3 linked regions of the Acidaminococcus fermentans DSM 20731 genome follow. Each later gene encodes a partner of the first gene's protein in a complex. Links are inferred from orthologs where the notes say so. Each region holds a gene or a part of one and is shown on either strand. Other genes may lie near its edges.

Region 1 (4,633 bases):
ACGAGAATCCGTAATGCCAATTCGGTTCATCACGATAAAGTTGAAATCCCCTGCTCCAAAATCAAAACTGCCATTGCAGAGATTTTGAAGAGCGAAGGATTCATTAAAGATTTCGAAGTCGTAGCCGGTGAACACCAGAATGTGATCCGTGTACAGCTGAAATACGGTCCCAACAAGGAAAAAGTTATTTCTGGCATTAAGCGTATCTCCAAACCCGGTTTGAGAGTCTACACCCAGAAAGACCAGCTGCCTCGCGTACTGGGCGGCCTGGGCATCGCCGTAATCTCCACTTCCAAGGGCATGATGACCGACAAGGCTGCCCGGAAAGCTGGATTGGGCGGCGAAGTAGTGGCTTACGTTTGGTAAGATATTCCCTAGACCGGAGGTGCTTATAAGTGTCAAGAATTGGAAAAGCTCCGATTACCGTCCCTGATAAAGTTACGGTAACGGTGGAAGATAACCTGGTCTCCGTTAAGGGACCGAAAGGCGAACTGAGCCGTCAAATCAGCAAAGAACTGACCGTGGCCCTGAATGATGGGGTGATCACCGTGACCCGTCCTTCCGACGACAAGGTGCACCGCAGCCTCCACGGCCTGTCCCGTACCCTGATCAACAACATGATCATCGGTGTTACGGAAGGGTATTCCAAACACCTGGAAATCCAGGGCGTTGGGTACCGTGTAGCCAAGAAGGGCAAAGCCCTGAGCTTCACCCTGGGCTTCTCCCATCCCTGCGTGATGGATCCTCCCGAAGGCATTTCCTTCGACTGCCCGAACTCCACGGAAATCATCGTTTCCGGTATCGACAAGGAAAAAGTTGGTGCTGTTGCTGCTGAAATCCGCAGCCTGCGGGCTCCCGAACCCTACAAAGGCAAAGGGATCCGCTATGTAGGCGAACATATCATCCGCAAGGTTGGTAAAGCCGGCGCCAAAGGCAAGAAATAATTTCTAATAGGAAGGAGTGAATCTCTTGCTGAACAAGAAAGATAAAAACGCAGCACGTCAGAAACGTCACCTGCGTATGCGCAGAAATATTGTGGGAACGGCTGAAAAACCCCGTTTCAATGTATATCGCAGCCTGAGCAACATCTACGCTCAGATTATCAACGATGAAACTGGTGAAACTCTGGTATCCGCCAGCACCGTGGAAAAGGCCAACAAAGCCAACTACGGCGGCAACATCGAAGCTGCCAAAGCTGTGGGCACCGAAATCGCCAAAAAGGCTCTGGAAAAGGGCATCAAGACGGTTGTATTCGACCGTGGCGGCTACCTGTATCACGGCCGTGTGGCAGCTCTGGCTGAAGCAGCCCGTGAAGCTGGTCTGGAATTTTAACAGAGGGAGGACATAAGAGTGGCTAATTACGAAAAACAAGATGATGGCTTCAAAGAAAGAGTAGTCTTCATCAACCGCGTAGCTAAGGTCGTAAAAGGCGGACGTCGTTTCTCCTTCTCTGCTTTGGTTGTTGTTGGTGATGAAAACGGCAAGGTTGGCATGGGCCTGGGCAAAGCTGCCGAAGTTCCCGAAGCCATCCGCAAAGGTGTGGATGATGCCAAAAAGAACCTGATCACCGTTCCCCTGAAGGGCACCACCATTCCTCACGAAGTAATCGGTGTGTTCGGTGCAGGCCGTGTTCTGCTGAAACCGGCTATGGAAGGTACCGGGGTTATCGCCGGCGGTCCTGTCCGTGCGGTCCTGGAACTGGCTGGCGTTCGGGACATCCTGACCAAATCCCAGGGGACTTCCAACCCCAACAATGTGGTCCGGGCTACCCTGGAAGGGCTGAAATCCCTGAAGAATGCCAAAGACGTTGCTGCTCTGCGCGGCAAAACTGTTGAAGAACTGTTGGGCTAAGGAGGTAGCATGATGGCACAGGTAAAAATCACGCTGACCCGTAGCTTGATCGGGTATCCCAAAGACCAACGCGCTACTGTCAAGGCTCTGGGTCTGACCAAGATCCGTACCAGCGTTGTGAAAGAAGACTGCCCTGCTCTGCGCGGTATGATCCACAAAGTGGAACATATGGTCAAAGTAGAAGAAGTCAAGGCGTAATAAGGAGGTCTGCAAATGTATTTGCATGAATTGGCTCCCGCTGCCGGCTCCAAAAAAGCTCGCGTCCGTGTAGGCCGCGGTCTTGGTTCCGGCCTGGGCAAAACATCCGGCAAAGGCCAAAAAGGTCAGAAATCCCGTAGCGGCGGGGTGAAACGTCCTGGATTTGAAGGTGGCCAAAAGCCGTTGTACCTGCGTCTGCCGAAACGCGGTTTCTACAATAAATTCGGCAAACATTACACTGAAATCAACGTGGAAGTATTCAACTGCTTTGACGACGGTGCTGTAATCGATCCTGTGGCCCTGATCGAAGCCGGTCTGGTGAAAAACATCCGTGACGGCATTCGTGTCCTGGGCAATGGCGAACTGACCAAAAAGGTCACGGTAAAAGCCATGGGCTTCAGCAAAACTGCTCAATCCAAGATCGAAGCTGCCGGCGGTAAGGTAGAGGTGATCTAATTGGCATCAGCCCTTGATAACCTGTTAAAGGCTACGGAACTCCGAAAGAAAGTATTCTTTACCCTTGCGATGTTCATAGTATTCAGGGCTGGTACGCAAATTCCCGTTCCGGGGGTTAACGCAGCCATGATCGAACGGCTTTTCACCAGTGGGAATCTGTTCGGTCTTCTGGATCTGTTCTCCGGCGGTGCTCTCAGCAAATTCTCCATATTTGCCATGAGCATTACTCCTTACATCAATGCGTCAATCATTACGCAGCTGCTGACAGTGGTGATCCCGACTTTGGAAGAATGGTCCAAAGAGGGAGCGGAAGGAGCAAAAAAAATCAATAAAATCAACCGCTACGCAGCGGTGGGCCTGGGCGCCATTCAGGCAATCGGGATGGCATATGGCTTGCGGGCAGCAGTCAACAATCCTGACTTCTTCTCCTTTGCCATGATTGTCATCACCCTTACCGCAGGCTCTCTGCTGCTGATGTGGATTGGGGAACAGATTACGGCCAAAGGGATCGGGAACGGGATTTCTCTGATCATCTTTGCTGGGATTATTTCCCGACTGCCCAACGGGCTGGCTGTGATCGGCCGGTACCTGCAGGCAGGAACTATCAACGTCTTCAACGTATTGATCTTCGCTGTGCTGGCTGTACTGATGGTGATGTTCGTGGTGGCCATTACGGTGGCCTACCGGAAAGTCCCCGTCCAGTACGCAAAGCGGATCGTAGGTCGGAAGATGTACGGCGGGCACACCACCTATATTCCCTTAAAGGTGAATCAGGCTGGTGTGATGCCCATCATCTTCGCTTCTTCCGTATTGATGTTTCCTGTGACCATTGCGCAGTTCATCAAGATCCCCTGGATCCAGAAAGTGGCCGGCTATTTAGCATGGGGCACACCGTTGCAGACCTCGCTGTACATCCTGCTCATCCTGTTCTTCACTTACTTCTATACGGCAGTAAGCCTGAACATTCCGGATATGTCCGACAACATCAAGAAATATGGGGGCTTCATCCCCGGGCTGCGGCCTGGCAAACCCACCACGGACTATCTGGACAAGGTGATGAACCGGATCACCCTGGCGGGTGCTGTTTTTCTGGCGTTCATTGCTATTATGCCCAACATGATCGTCTGGCTCACAGGAATTTCCGGAGTATACTTCGGCGGAACGGCTTTGTTGATCGTGGTTGGCGTAGCGCTTGACACGATGAAACAGGTAGAGTCCATGACCCTCATGCGGCACTACCAGGGTTTCATGAAATAAGGAGAGAGAACATGCATATTCTTTTAATGGGACCTCCTGGCGCAGGCAAGGGGACCCAAGCGGAAAAATTAGTTGCCGATTTCCCCATTCCCCATATTTCCACGGGAGATATGTTCCGTGCGGCTGTGAAAAATGGGACGGAACTGGGGAAAGAAGCCAAGAAATATATGGACGCCGGCGGTTTGGTTCCTGACAGTGTCACGATCGGCATTGTGAGAGAACGGCTGAGCCAGCCGGATTGTGCCAAAGGATTCATCCTGGACGGTTTTCCCCGTACCAAAGAACAGGCAGAAGCTCTGGACGAAATCCTGAAGAATCTCGGGATCACCCTGACCGCTGCCGTCAACATCAGCGTGCCTGATGAAGACCTGGTGGCCCGGGTCACCGGCCGGCGGATCTGCAAGAACTGCGGTGCGACCTATCATGTGGTATACAATCCTCCCAAACAGGAAAATGTATGCGACAAATGCGGTGGGGAACTTTACCAGCGGGATGATGACAAAGAAACCACTGTAAAAAAACGTTTGGAAGCGTACCATAGCCAAACTGCTCCTCTCATTGCGTATTACAAGGCGGAAGGCGTGTACAGGGAAATTGACGGCACTCAGCCCATCGACAAGGTGTATGCTGATGTGGTCGCTGCGGTAAAAGGGTAAGGAGGCATTAGCGTGTCAAAACAAGATGCGATCGAAGTAGAAGGTACTGTCTTGGAATCTTTACCCAATGCGATGTTCCGGGTAAAACTGGAAAACGATCATGAAATCCTGGCACATATTTCCGGAAAAATACGTATGAACTTTATTAAGATCCTCCCAGGGGACAAGGTTACCGTAGAGCTGACGCCCTATGACCTGAACCGGGGCCGGATTAC
Region 2 (4,756 bases), 1.4 Mb from region 1 along the record:
TCTCAACGGGGAAGCCAACATCAACGAAGTCCGGAAAGAAGTGGGGATGGTGTTCCAGCGGTTCAACCTGTTTCCCCATATGACCGTCATGGACAACCTGATCCTGGCTCCCATGATCGTCCGTCATGAAAAGAAGGAAGAAGCGGTGGAAAAGGCCAAGCTGTACCTGGACAAGGTGGGCCTGCTGAACAAGGCGGATGCCTATCCCGGCAGCCTGTCCGGCGGTCAGCAGCAGCGGGTGGCCATTGCCCGTGCCCTGTGCATGAAACCCAAGGCCATGCTCTTTGACGAACCCACTTCCGCTCTGGATCCGGAAATGATCAACGAAGTGCTGGACGTTATGAAGAATCTGGCCCAGGAAGGGATGACCATGGTGGTAGTAACCCACGAAATGGGCTTTGCCCGGGAAGTGGGGGACCGGATCCTGTTCCTGGACGGCGGGAAGATCCTGGAACAGGGAGATCCTACGGAATTCTTCGCCCATCCCAAAAACGAACGGGCCCAGAATTTCCTGTCCAAGATTCTGTAAGGAAAAGAGGCTGCTGCGTATGGACGGCAGTCTTTTTTCAAAATTAGTTACAAATTTTTAAGATTCTTTGCAGGGATTTCTGCTGAGTTGTAGAATATGTATAATAACAACGATGGGAAATGTCCCATTGGTGAGGAGGTAGTTACTATGGCAGTAAAAGTTCGTGGTAAAAACATCGAGGTAACCCAGGCATTAAAAGACTATGTGGAAAAACGTGTCCAGACCATCACCAAACAGTTCAAGACGGTAGGTGAGATCACCGCGGTCATGCGGGTGGAAAAAGGCAACCATACGGTTGAAATTACGGTCCCGGCCAGCGGCATCGTGCTGAGAGCCCAGGAAACTTCTGATAATATGTATGCATCCATCGATCAGTGCGTGGAAAAGATCGAACGGCAGATCCACAAATACAAGACCCGCCTGATGAAACGGAAATACAGCAATTTCAAGGATGCGGCACCGGCTCCGCTGCCGGAAGACAGTGAAGAAGTTCCGGAAGAAACCGGAGAATTCACCGTAGCCCGTACCAAGAATTACGCCATGCGGCCCATGGGTGTCCAGGAAGCCATCATGCAGATGAACATGCTGAACCATGACTTCTTCGTATTCTTCAATGCGGAAACGGAAAAGATTGCCATTGTATACCGGAGAAAGAGCGGGGACTATGGCCTGATCAATCCGGAACTGGCCTGAGGATTTTCCCCAAGACGGTCTTAACCGGAAATTCAAGAAATTTTTACAAAGAGCCGGGGCATTTGCCCCGACTCTTTTTGACTTTCATATACGCATTTGCTACAATTAAAAAATGGATTCATAGTGCTAGTTTTGCGCCTGGAGCGCTTAGAGAACTGAGGAGTGATATACTTGCTGGAAAACCTGATGAAACTGGTCTTTGGGGACCCCAATAAGAAAGAACTGAAGGTCTGCCAGGGCTATGTGGATAAGATCAACGCACTGGAACCGGAAATATCCGGGCTCAGTGATGCCCGTCTGTGCGCCAAGACCCAGGAATTCCGGCTGCGGCTTACCAAGGGGGAAACCCTGGATGATCTGCTGCCGGAAGCCTTTGCGGTGGTGCGGGAAGCTTCCCGCCGGGTGCTGGGGCTGCGCCATTTCGATGTACAGCTGATCGGGGGATGCATCCTCCACCGGGGCAACATTGCGGAAATGCGTACCGGTGAAGGGAAGACCCTGGTGGCCACCCTGCCGGCCTACCTGAACGCCCTGGAAGGGAAAGGGGTCCATGTGGTCACCGTCAACGACTACCTGGCCCGCCGGGACAGCGAGGACATGGGTCGGGTCTACCGGTTCCTGGGCATGAGCGTGGGACTGATCGTCCATGACATGGATTTTCCGGCCCGGAAGGCAGCTTATGCGGCAGACATCACCTACGGGACCAACAATGAATTCGGGTTCGACTACCTCCGGGACAACATGGTAGTGTCTCTGGACCAGATGGTCCAGCGGCCCCTCCACTACGCCATCGTGGACGAAGTGGACTCCATCCTGATCGATGAAGCCCGTACCCCTCTGATCATTTCCGGGCCCGGGGAAAAATCCACGGACCTGTACAACATCATGGCTGATGTGGTGAAGAACTTCAAGGAAAAAGAAGACTACACCGTGGATGAAAAACTCAAGACCGTGGCTCCCACGGAAGCGGGCATCGCCAAGGCGGAAAAACTCCTGGGCGTGAAGAACATGTACGATCCGGAAAACGGCACGGACCTGTCCCATCAGCTGATGGAAGCCCTGAAGGCCAAGGCCCTGATGATCCGGGACCGGGACTATGTGGTGAAGGACGGGGAAGTCATCATCGTGGACGAATTCACCGGCCGTCTCATGTATGGCCGCCGGTATTCCGAAGGGCTGCACCAGGCCATCGAAGCCAAGGAACATGTGAAGGTGGAACGGGAAAGCCAGACCCTGGCCACCATTACCTTCCAGAACTACTTCCGGATGTACGACAAACTCTCCGGCATGACCGGTACCGCCAAGACGGAAGAACAGGAATTCCAGAAAATCTACGGGCTCAGCGTTTACGTGGTGCCCACCAACAAACCCAATATCCGGATCGACTACCCGGATGTGATCTACAAGACCAAGAAGGCCAAGTACCGGGCCGTGGTGAAGGCCATCGAGGAACTCCATTCCGTGGGACGGCCGGTGCTGGTGGGGACCACCTCCATCGCCCAGAGCGAAGAGCTGTCCGCCATGCTGAAGAAAAAGGGCATCCAGCACAATGTGCTGAACGCCAAGTATCATGAAAAAGAAGCCGAGATCGTGGCCGATGCCGGTCAGATGGGGGCGGTGACCATTGCCACCAACATGGCCGGCCGTGGTACGGACATTACCCTGGGAGAAGGGGTGGCCGAACTGGGCGGTCTCCACATCATCGGTACGGAACGGCACGAATCCCGCCGGATCGACAACCAGCTCCGGGGCCGCTGCGCCCGGCAGGGGGATCCGGGTTCCACCCGTTTCTACCTGTCCCTGGAAGATGATCTGATGCGGCTGTTCGGGTCTGACAACATTTCCGGCATCATGGACAAGCTGGGAATGGACGAAGATGAACCCATCGAACACCGGCTGGTGACCCGGTCCATCGAAAATGCCCAGAAGAAAGTGGAAAGCCGGAACTTCGATATCCGGAAACACGTGCTGGAATATGACGATGTGATGAACGAACAACGGGAAGTGATCTACGACCAGCGCCGGAAGATCCTGGAAAAGGCAGACCTGAAGGAAACGGTCCTGGGCATGGCGGACCACATTGTGGACCGGACCATGGACATGTACGCTCCCAAGGAAGCCTACAGCGAAGACTGGGATATCCCGTCCCTGATCAAGTATGCGGAAGAATTCTATGCGCCCCAGGGCAGCCTGAAGGCGGATGAACTGGCCAATATGAGCCGGGAAGAACTGGAGGAACATCTCCACAGCCTGGCCCACAGCTATTATGATGAACGGGAAGCCGCCATCACCGCTCCCATTATGCGGGAACTGGAAAACCTGGTGATGCTGAAAGTGGTGGATACCCACTGGATGGAACACCTGGACGCCATGGATGCGCTGCGGGAAGGGATCGGTCTCCGGGCCTACGGCCAGCGGGATCCTCTGGTGGAATACAAGTTCGAAGCCTACGATATGTTCGAAGGCATGAAGGAAGCCATTGTGGACGATGTGGTCCGGTACATGTACCGGGTGAACGTGGTGACCCAGCCCACGGTGGAAGACCACCTGTCCAACGCTTCCGTGAACAACCCCAATGTGGACGGCACTGCGGAAGGAGCCCAGGCTCCGGCGGAAGTCCACGGACCGGAAGGGGCTCCCCGGAAATAAGTGAGCTCCGGGGCAGCAGGTCCCGAAGCGGAAACGGCAGGAGCTGCAAAACGGATGAACCAAACGGAGCTGGGGAAACCCGGCTTCGTTTTTCCCATTTTACATTTCGAAAAGAAAGGGCTGGAAAATCTTGTTACTGGAAGAATTGAAACCGGCAATCACCCAACTGAAGGATAAACTGGAAGAACTGAAAGGCGGCCTGAAAATCGCCCAGAAGGAAGAACGGATCGAAGACCTGGAGCACCAGATGGCGGCTCCCGGATTCTGGGATGATCCGGACAAGGCCCAGACCGTGGCCCAGGAAGCCAACAACCTGAAAACGGAAGTGGAAACCTACCATGGTCTGGCTGCCAAGCTGGACGATGTGGAGACCCTGTGGGAAATGGCCATGGAGGAAAAGGATGACAGCCTCCAGGGCGAAATCGAGGAAGAAGTGGAAAACGCCCGGAAAACCCTGGCGGATCTGGAACTGGGCATGCTCCTCAGCGACCAGTACGATGCCAACAATGCCATCCTGACCCTCCATGCCGGCGCCGGCGGTACGGAAGCCCAGGACTGGACCAACATGCTGCTGCGGATGTACACCCGGTACGCCGAACAGAAGGGTTTCACTGTGGAGCTGCTGGATGTGCTCCCCGGGGAAGAAGCCGGGATCAAGAGTGCCACCCTGACCGTCCAGGGCCACAATGCCTATGGCTACCTGAAAAGCGAGAAGGGGGTCCACCGGCTGGTACGGATCTCTCCCTTTGACGCCAACGCCCGGCGGCACACCTCCTTTGCCGCTGTGGATGTGATGCCGGAACTGGATGAAACGGTGGAAGTGAACCTGAACATGGATGATGTGCGGGTGGATTATTACCGGGCCAGCGGTGCCGGCGGACAGCA
Region 3 (4,677 bases), 1.0 Mb from region 1 along the record:
GGCATCGGTGATGGCTCCTGCGCAGCGGCGATGGTGCATAAATGGTATCCTTATCAGGACGGCGTGATGCTGTGTTCCCGTTTTTGGATCGGCTACGGCGTGGTGGACGGGGAGATTCGCTGCACTCTGCCCGAGGGTGCGAAAGTTCCAGTGGAAGTATCCAAGGGCTTATTTGCCCATAATATCAAAGAGTTTACCAATCTGGCTGCAATCCTGCCGGAAGTTTACGCCGAAAACAAGGATAATTTCTGAACATGAACATTCAGCAGCTAAGATATTTCCTCGTTTTGGCCGACACATTGAGTTTTACCAAAACAGCGGAAAAATACTATATTTCACAAACGGCGGTTTCCAATCAAATCAAAGCCTTAGAGGAAAAACTGGGCGTGCAGCTTTTTCAGCGGGATAATCGAAAGGTTCTTCTCACCCCAGCAGGAAAAGTCTTTGTCAAGGAAGCCAAAAGCATCATCACGAGAATCGAGGAAGCCGTCCAACACACCAAGGATGCCGCCGAGGGATTCGCCGGAGAAATCCATGTGGGCTACCAATGGGGCTTTGAACGTACTGTCTTTCCGAGAGTTTTGCAGGATTTTCAGTACGAATACCCAAATATTGAAATCCTTATCGAACGGGATGAAGTGGCAGCCTTATATGATGGGGTGATAGAAGGAAAGTATGATATTATTTTCAATCTGCCCTTGCCCGGCAAAAAGAAGTCCGGACTGAAAGAAATGGTGCTTGCTCGCTATCCGCTGTATGTAGCAGTACCGCCCCAGCATCCTTTTGCAGAATTCCATTCCCTGAAAAGGGAGCAGCTGGCAGATGAGATATTCATTTCCTATCGGCAAAACGCTCTCAGCGAATATGACCCCACACAGGCCATTCTGGCTGATTTTGCGGATGTCGGCCTCGTTCCGAATATAAACTTCCAGCATCAGGCCATAGAAAGTATTTTGCTGTTTGTGGCGTTGGGCAAAGGAATCACTATCGTTCCCGAGTATTTCCTGCCATGCGCTCCGGCAGGAATCAATCTGCTGTTTATTCCGTTGGAGGACAGCGCGCTCCCCGCCGAAGTAGCTGCTATCTGGCAGGAAAAAAATACCAACCCGGCGCTTGATAAGTTCGTGGAGTGCATACAAAAGGATTAGCTTTATGTCGCTTTTGAGTGTTGGTATTCTCGCGGTGTTATCCCGTAATACTCCTTGAATGCCTTGTAAAAGTTGCTGTGGTTGCTGTAGCCAAGCATAGCGGATATTTCCTCATAATCCATAATCTGCTCGGAAATGGATTTAGGACGGATATCGGATTTATCTATGGCAAAGCGGCGGGTAACTTCTATCATAATCGGCAGCCGCTCCGCGCAAGGCATGGCCACTATATGGCTGCCCGATATAGCACTCCCCCTCGCCAATAGTAATCAGGCGGTTATCCTTTGCCGAGAGGGCGGCATAACTGTTTTGATAGGCATAATTGATAAAGAAAAAATCCTGTCGATGGAAAGGCTCATATAGCTGCTCCCAGTCTGTAATGTGTGCCTTTTGCGATGATGCAGGCATTTCCCATGCTGAAGCAAAATACATTGCCGCACCTTACGCTGGCGGTGCAAAAGTGAAATGCGGAGCTGTTTGGGGTGCGTTGCTTATTTTTGGAAAAGAAATACGGAAAAGAAAATGCAGGGAAATTACAGGAGCAAATGTGTGGGCGAATCATTGACCTTTTCTCATTAGCCATATGTCTGGTTAATAACGTCAGGCAAGAAATAGCTGATTTAATAACTTAGGGGGTGCATCGTTATTTTGTATCAAAATTAGCGGTAAAGGGGAACTCCTCATCACCATCATGAGCAGCCTGGCACAGGAAGAAAGCCGGAGCATCTCGGAAAACGTCACCTGGGGCCATCGGAAGCGGTTCGCTGATGGCAAGGTGAGTGTTCCCTTATCGCAAGGCCCGGAGCCGTCAGATGGACAACTTCATCCAGGAGGTTCGGGAGCAGGAACTCATCAAGGAGTTCGACGCCCGGCTGTGGGGCAGCCGGGTGGATTTCATCACAGTGTACAGCAAAGACGATATCCGGGTGACCTTCAAGGACGGGACGGAAATCAGAGCATAAGCAGGAAAAAAGGATTACGGAAGAGAATCCAAGAGGAAACGCAGGATTCTCTGCCGTATTTTTGATGAAGAAAATAGGAATATGATATAATAGTAGAAAATTATGGAACTCAGGGACGGCAGGTGAAGCGACAATGGAACGGATTGAAGGAACAGTTACACCGTGAATTATACTATGGTTTGGAAACTCTGGACAAAACGCCTCTGTATGGACTATAATATAAGAATCTGATATGTGGAGGGAATACCTGTGGCTTTGGATATATTGATGGTTCTTGATGTGATTGTGAGCATCCTGATGATCGGTTCCATCCTGCTCCAGTCCGGCAAAAGCGCCGGGTTCAGCGGTCTGGGCGGGGGAGAATCCCTGTTCGGCGGCAAACCTACGGACATGGATGAAGCACTGGCACGGATCACCGTGGTGCTGGGGCTGGTTTTTGCGGTCATCAACGTGGCAATTGCCCGCCTGCAGTAAGCAATTAAAGAACGTTCATACATTTCACAGTGGCATTGCCTGGCAGGGTAATGCCATTTTTGCTATGGGGAAGGAGGGGAGACCATGCTCCAGGGAGCGGAACCGTATTTCTGGCCCGGGACCCGGGGAAAAGGGGTGCTGCTGGTCCATGGGTTCACCGGCAGTCCGTCGGAACTGCGGGAACTGGGAGAAATCCTGCACCGGAAAGGGTATACGGTGGAAGGCCTTCTCCTGAAGGGCCACGGGACGGATCCCCGGGACCTGCTGGAGGCAAAAGCGGAACAGTGGGAGGAACAGGTGCGCCAGGGTGTGGCCCATCTGAAGGAAACCTGTGCCCAGGTGACGGTGATCGGTCTTTCCATGGGAGGGCTCCTGGCTTTGTACGCCGGGGCGGCAACGTCCGCAGACAAACTGGTGGTGATTTCCACCCCCATCTATCTGTACGACTGGCGGGTGTACTTCCTGTGGCTGGCGGACCGGCTGCCCTACTGGGCCATTCCCAAGCGTCCCCGGACCATCGACGCTCCGGCCCGGTACAATGTGGCCTACCGGTGCATGCCCATCAAAGGGGTCCATCAGCTGGTGCGGCTGCTTCAGGCGGTGAAACGGTCCTGGCTGCCCCGGGTGCGGCAGCCCCTGCTGATCATCCAGTCCAGGACGGACCACACGGTGCGGCCGGAAAGCGCATCCTATATCGAAGAACATGCGGCGTCGGCCCGGAAACAGGTGCTGTGGGTGCCCCAGGCCCGGCATGTGATGACATTATACAAAGGCCGGCAGGCCATTTATGCTGCCATTGAGGCCTTTTTGGAGGAATAGAGATATGGAAAACAACAGAGATACCATGTGTTTCGGCTGCGGGAAGGACAACCCCATGGGGCTGCATCTCCATTTCCGCACGGACGAAAACGGCTGCTACACCAGTTTCGTGCCCCAGCCGGTGCACCAGAGCTATGACGGCCGGATGCACGGGGGGCTGATCTCCACCCTGCTGGACGAAACCATGGGCAATTATCCCTACATGTATGAACACAAGGTGGCCTACACGGCCCGGCTGGAAGTCCGCTTCCGGCAGCCGGTGCGCATCGGGGAACGGATCGATGTGATCACCAAAGTGAAACGGAGAAAGGGAATGCTGCTGGAAATGACCGGCCAGGTGATCCGGGAAGACGGTACCGTGGCGGCTGAAGCGGACGGCAAGCTGATGTACGAGGAGAGAGCATGACAAATACAGAAATGGAAACCAAGATCCTGGGGTATATGAAGGAACACCCCACGGCTCCCTTGTCCGCCGATGAACTGCTCCAGGCCCTGACCCTGGAAGGGGCGGACCTGAAACTGTTCTGGACAGTGATGAAGGAGCTGGAAGACCGGGGCCAGGTGATCAAGACCCGGTTCAACATCTATGGGCTGCCGGCGGCCATGGGTCTGGTGGTGGGCCGCTGCCAGGTGACCAGCAAGGGCTTTGCCTTTGTGATCCCGGAAGAAAAGACGGAAGACGGGGATCTGTTCATCCCGGCCAGCAGCCTCAGCGGCGCCATGGACGGGGATACGGTGATCGCCCGGGTGATGCAGAGCGGCTATGATGACCGGCAGGAAGGAAAGATCATCCGGATCCTGAACCGGGCCCATCACAAACTGGTGGGGACCTTCAGCAAATCCGGGGAATTCGGCTTCGTGATCCCGGACAACAAACGGGTGGGACGGGACATCTATGTGCGCCGGAAAGACTTCAACGGGGCCCGGGACAAGGAAAAGGTGGTGGTGGAGATCACCACCTGGCCGGACGAACGGCGGAACGCGGAAGGGAAGATCGTGGAGATCCTGGGGAAACCCGGGGACATCGGTCTGGAAATCCTTTCCATCATCAAGGACAACGACCTGCCCACCAAATTCCCGGCTCCTGTCCAGGTGGCCGCGGAAAAAGTGGAACAGAAGATCAAAAAGAAGGAAATCCAGAACCGGCTGGACCGGCGGGACTGGAACATCATCACCATCGACGGAGTGGATTCCAAGGACCTGGATGATGCGGTGTATGTGGAAAAACAGGGGGACAACTATTTCCTGGGGGTCTACATTGCCGATGTAAGCTA

The links.
Region 2: the proteins of secY (region 1) and secA are in contact, whole or in part, in a crystal structure (PDB 3DIN), measured with the Thermotoga maritima proteins. The link is inferred for Acidaminococcus fermentans DSM 20731 from one-to-one orthologs. Residues at the interface, in WP_004081795.1 of Thermotoga maritima: Glu108, Gly109, Glu110, Glu111, Ala236, Glu237, Arg238, Arg239, Ile240, Thr241, Ile242, Gln243, Tyr244, Ala245, Arg246, Arg247, Val248, Thr249, Gly250, Arg251, Arg252, Val253, Tyr254, Gly256, Ala257, Ser258, Thr259, Tyr260, Leu261, Pro262; in WP_004082002.1 of Thermotoga maritima: Glu261, Ala262, Arg263, Lys300, Ala301, Arg302, Thr303, Ile304, Ile305, Leu323, Tyr324, Asp325, Pro326, Val329, Ser330, Tyr333, Ile336, Lys340, Phe345, Val349, Glu363, Phe364, Tyr374, Ser375, Gly376, Gly377, Glu393, Ile395, Thr482, Ser483.
Region 3: secY (region 1) and secG share a complex: the UniProt entries of both Escherichia coli proteins name them as parts of the sec protein translocase complex. The link is inferred for Acidaminococcus fermentans DSM 20731 from one-to-one orthologs.

The regions. Positions count from the first base shown.
Region 1 is NC_013740.1:2,123,431-2,128,063, reverse strand. The notes cover bases 1,697-4,633. They hold secY (preprotein translocase subunit SecY), read left to right. Parts: upstream 1,697-2,505; coding sequence 2,506-3,762; downstream 3,763-4,633. Other genes in these bases: infA (translation initiation factor IF-1), read left to right, coding at 4,431-4,633; ACFER_RS09775 (adenylate kinase), read left to right, coding at 3,774-4,418; rplO (50S ribosomal protein L15), read left to right, coding at 2,065-2,505; rpmD (50S ribosomal protein L30), read left to right, coding at 1,864-2,049; rpsE (30S ribosomal protein S5), read left to right, coding at 1,697-1,851. In the rest of the region: rpsH (30S ribosomal protein S8), read left to right, coding at 1-366; rplF (50S ribosomal protein L6), read left to right, coding at 396-944; rplR (50S ribosomal protein L18), read left to right, coding at 970-1,332; more of rpsE, read left to right, coding at 1,351-1,696. UniProt on the Escherichia coli protein: The central subunit of the protein translocation channel SecYEG. Consists of two halves formed by TMs 1-5 and 6-10.
Region 2 is NC_013740.1:757,269-762,024, forward strand. The notes cover bases 1,080-4,139. They hold secA (preprotein translocase subunit SecA), read left to right. Parts: upstream 1,080-1,408; coding sequence 1,409-3,871; downstream 3,872-4,139. Other genes in these bases: hpf (ribosome hibernation-promoting factor, HPF/YfiA family), read left to right, coding at 1,080-1,222; prfB (peptide chain release factor 2), read left to right, coding at 4,002-4,139. Also shown: ACFER_RS03410 (amino acid ABC transporter ATP-binding protein), read left to right, coding at 1-529; more of hpf, read left to right, coding at 677-1,079; more of prfB, read left to right, coding at 4,140-4,756. UniProt on the Escherichia coli protein: Required for protein export, interacts with the SecYEG preprotein conducting channel.
Region 3 is NC_013740.1:1,097,434-1,102,110, forward strand. What follows is about bases 991-3,971. They hold secG (preprotein translocase subunit SecG), read left to right. Parts: upstream 991-2,359; coding sequence 2,360-2,584; downstream 2,585-3,971. Other genes in these bases: ACFER_RS05035 (LysR family transcriptional regulator), read left to right, coding at 991-1,148; ACFER_RS11235 (helix-turn-helix domain-containing protein), read right to left, coding at 1,151-1,342; ACFER_RS11980 (C-GCAxxG-C-C family (seleno)protein), read left to right, coding at 1,471-1,713; ACFER_RS11065 (hypothetical protein), read left to right, coding at 1,961-2,110; ACFER_RS05050 (alpha/beta hydrolase), read left to right, coding at 2,669-3,403. Outside these bases: ACFER_RS05030 (DAPG hydrolase family protein), read left to right, coding at 1-252; more of ACFER_RS05035, read left to right, coding at 255-990; more of rnr, read left to right, coding at 3,972-4,677. UniProt on the Escherichia coli protein: Subunit of the protein translocation channel SecYEG. Overexpression of some hybrid proteins has been thought to jam the protein secretion apparatus resulting in cell death; while this may be true it also results in FtsH-mediated degradation of SecY.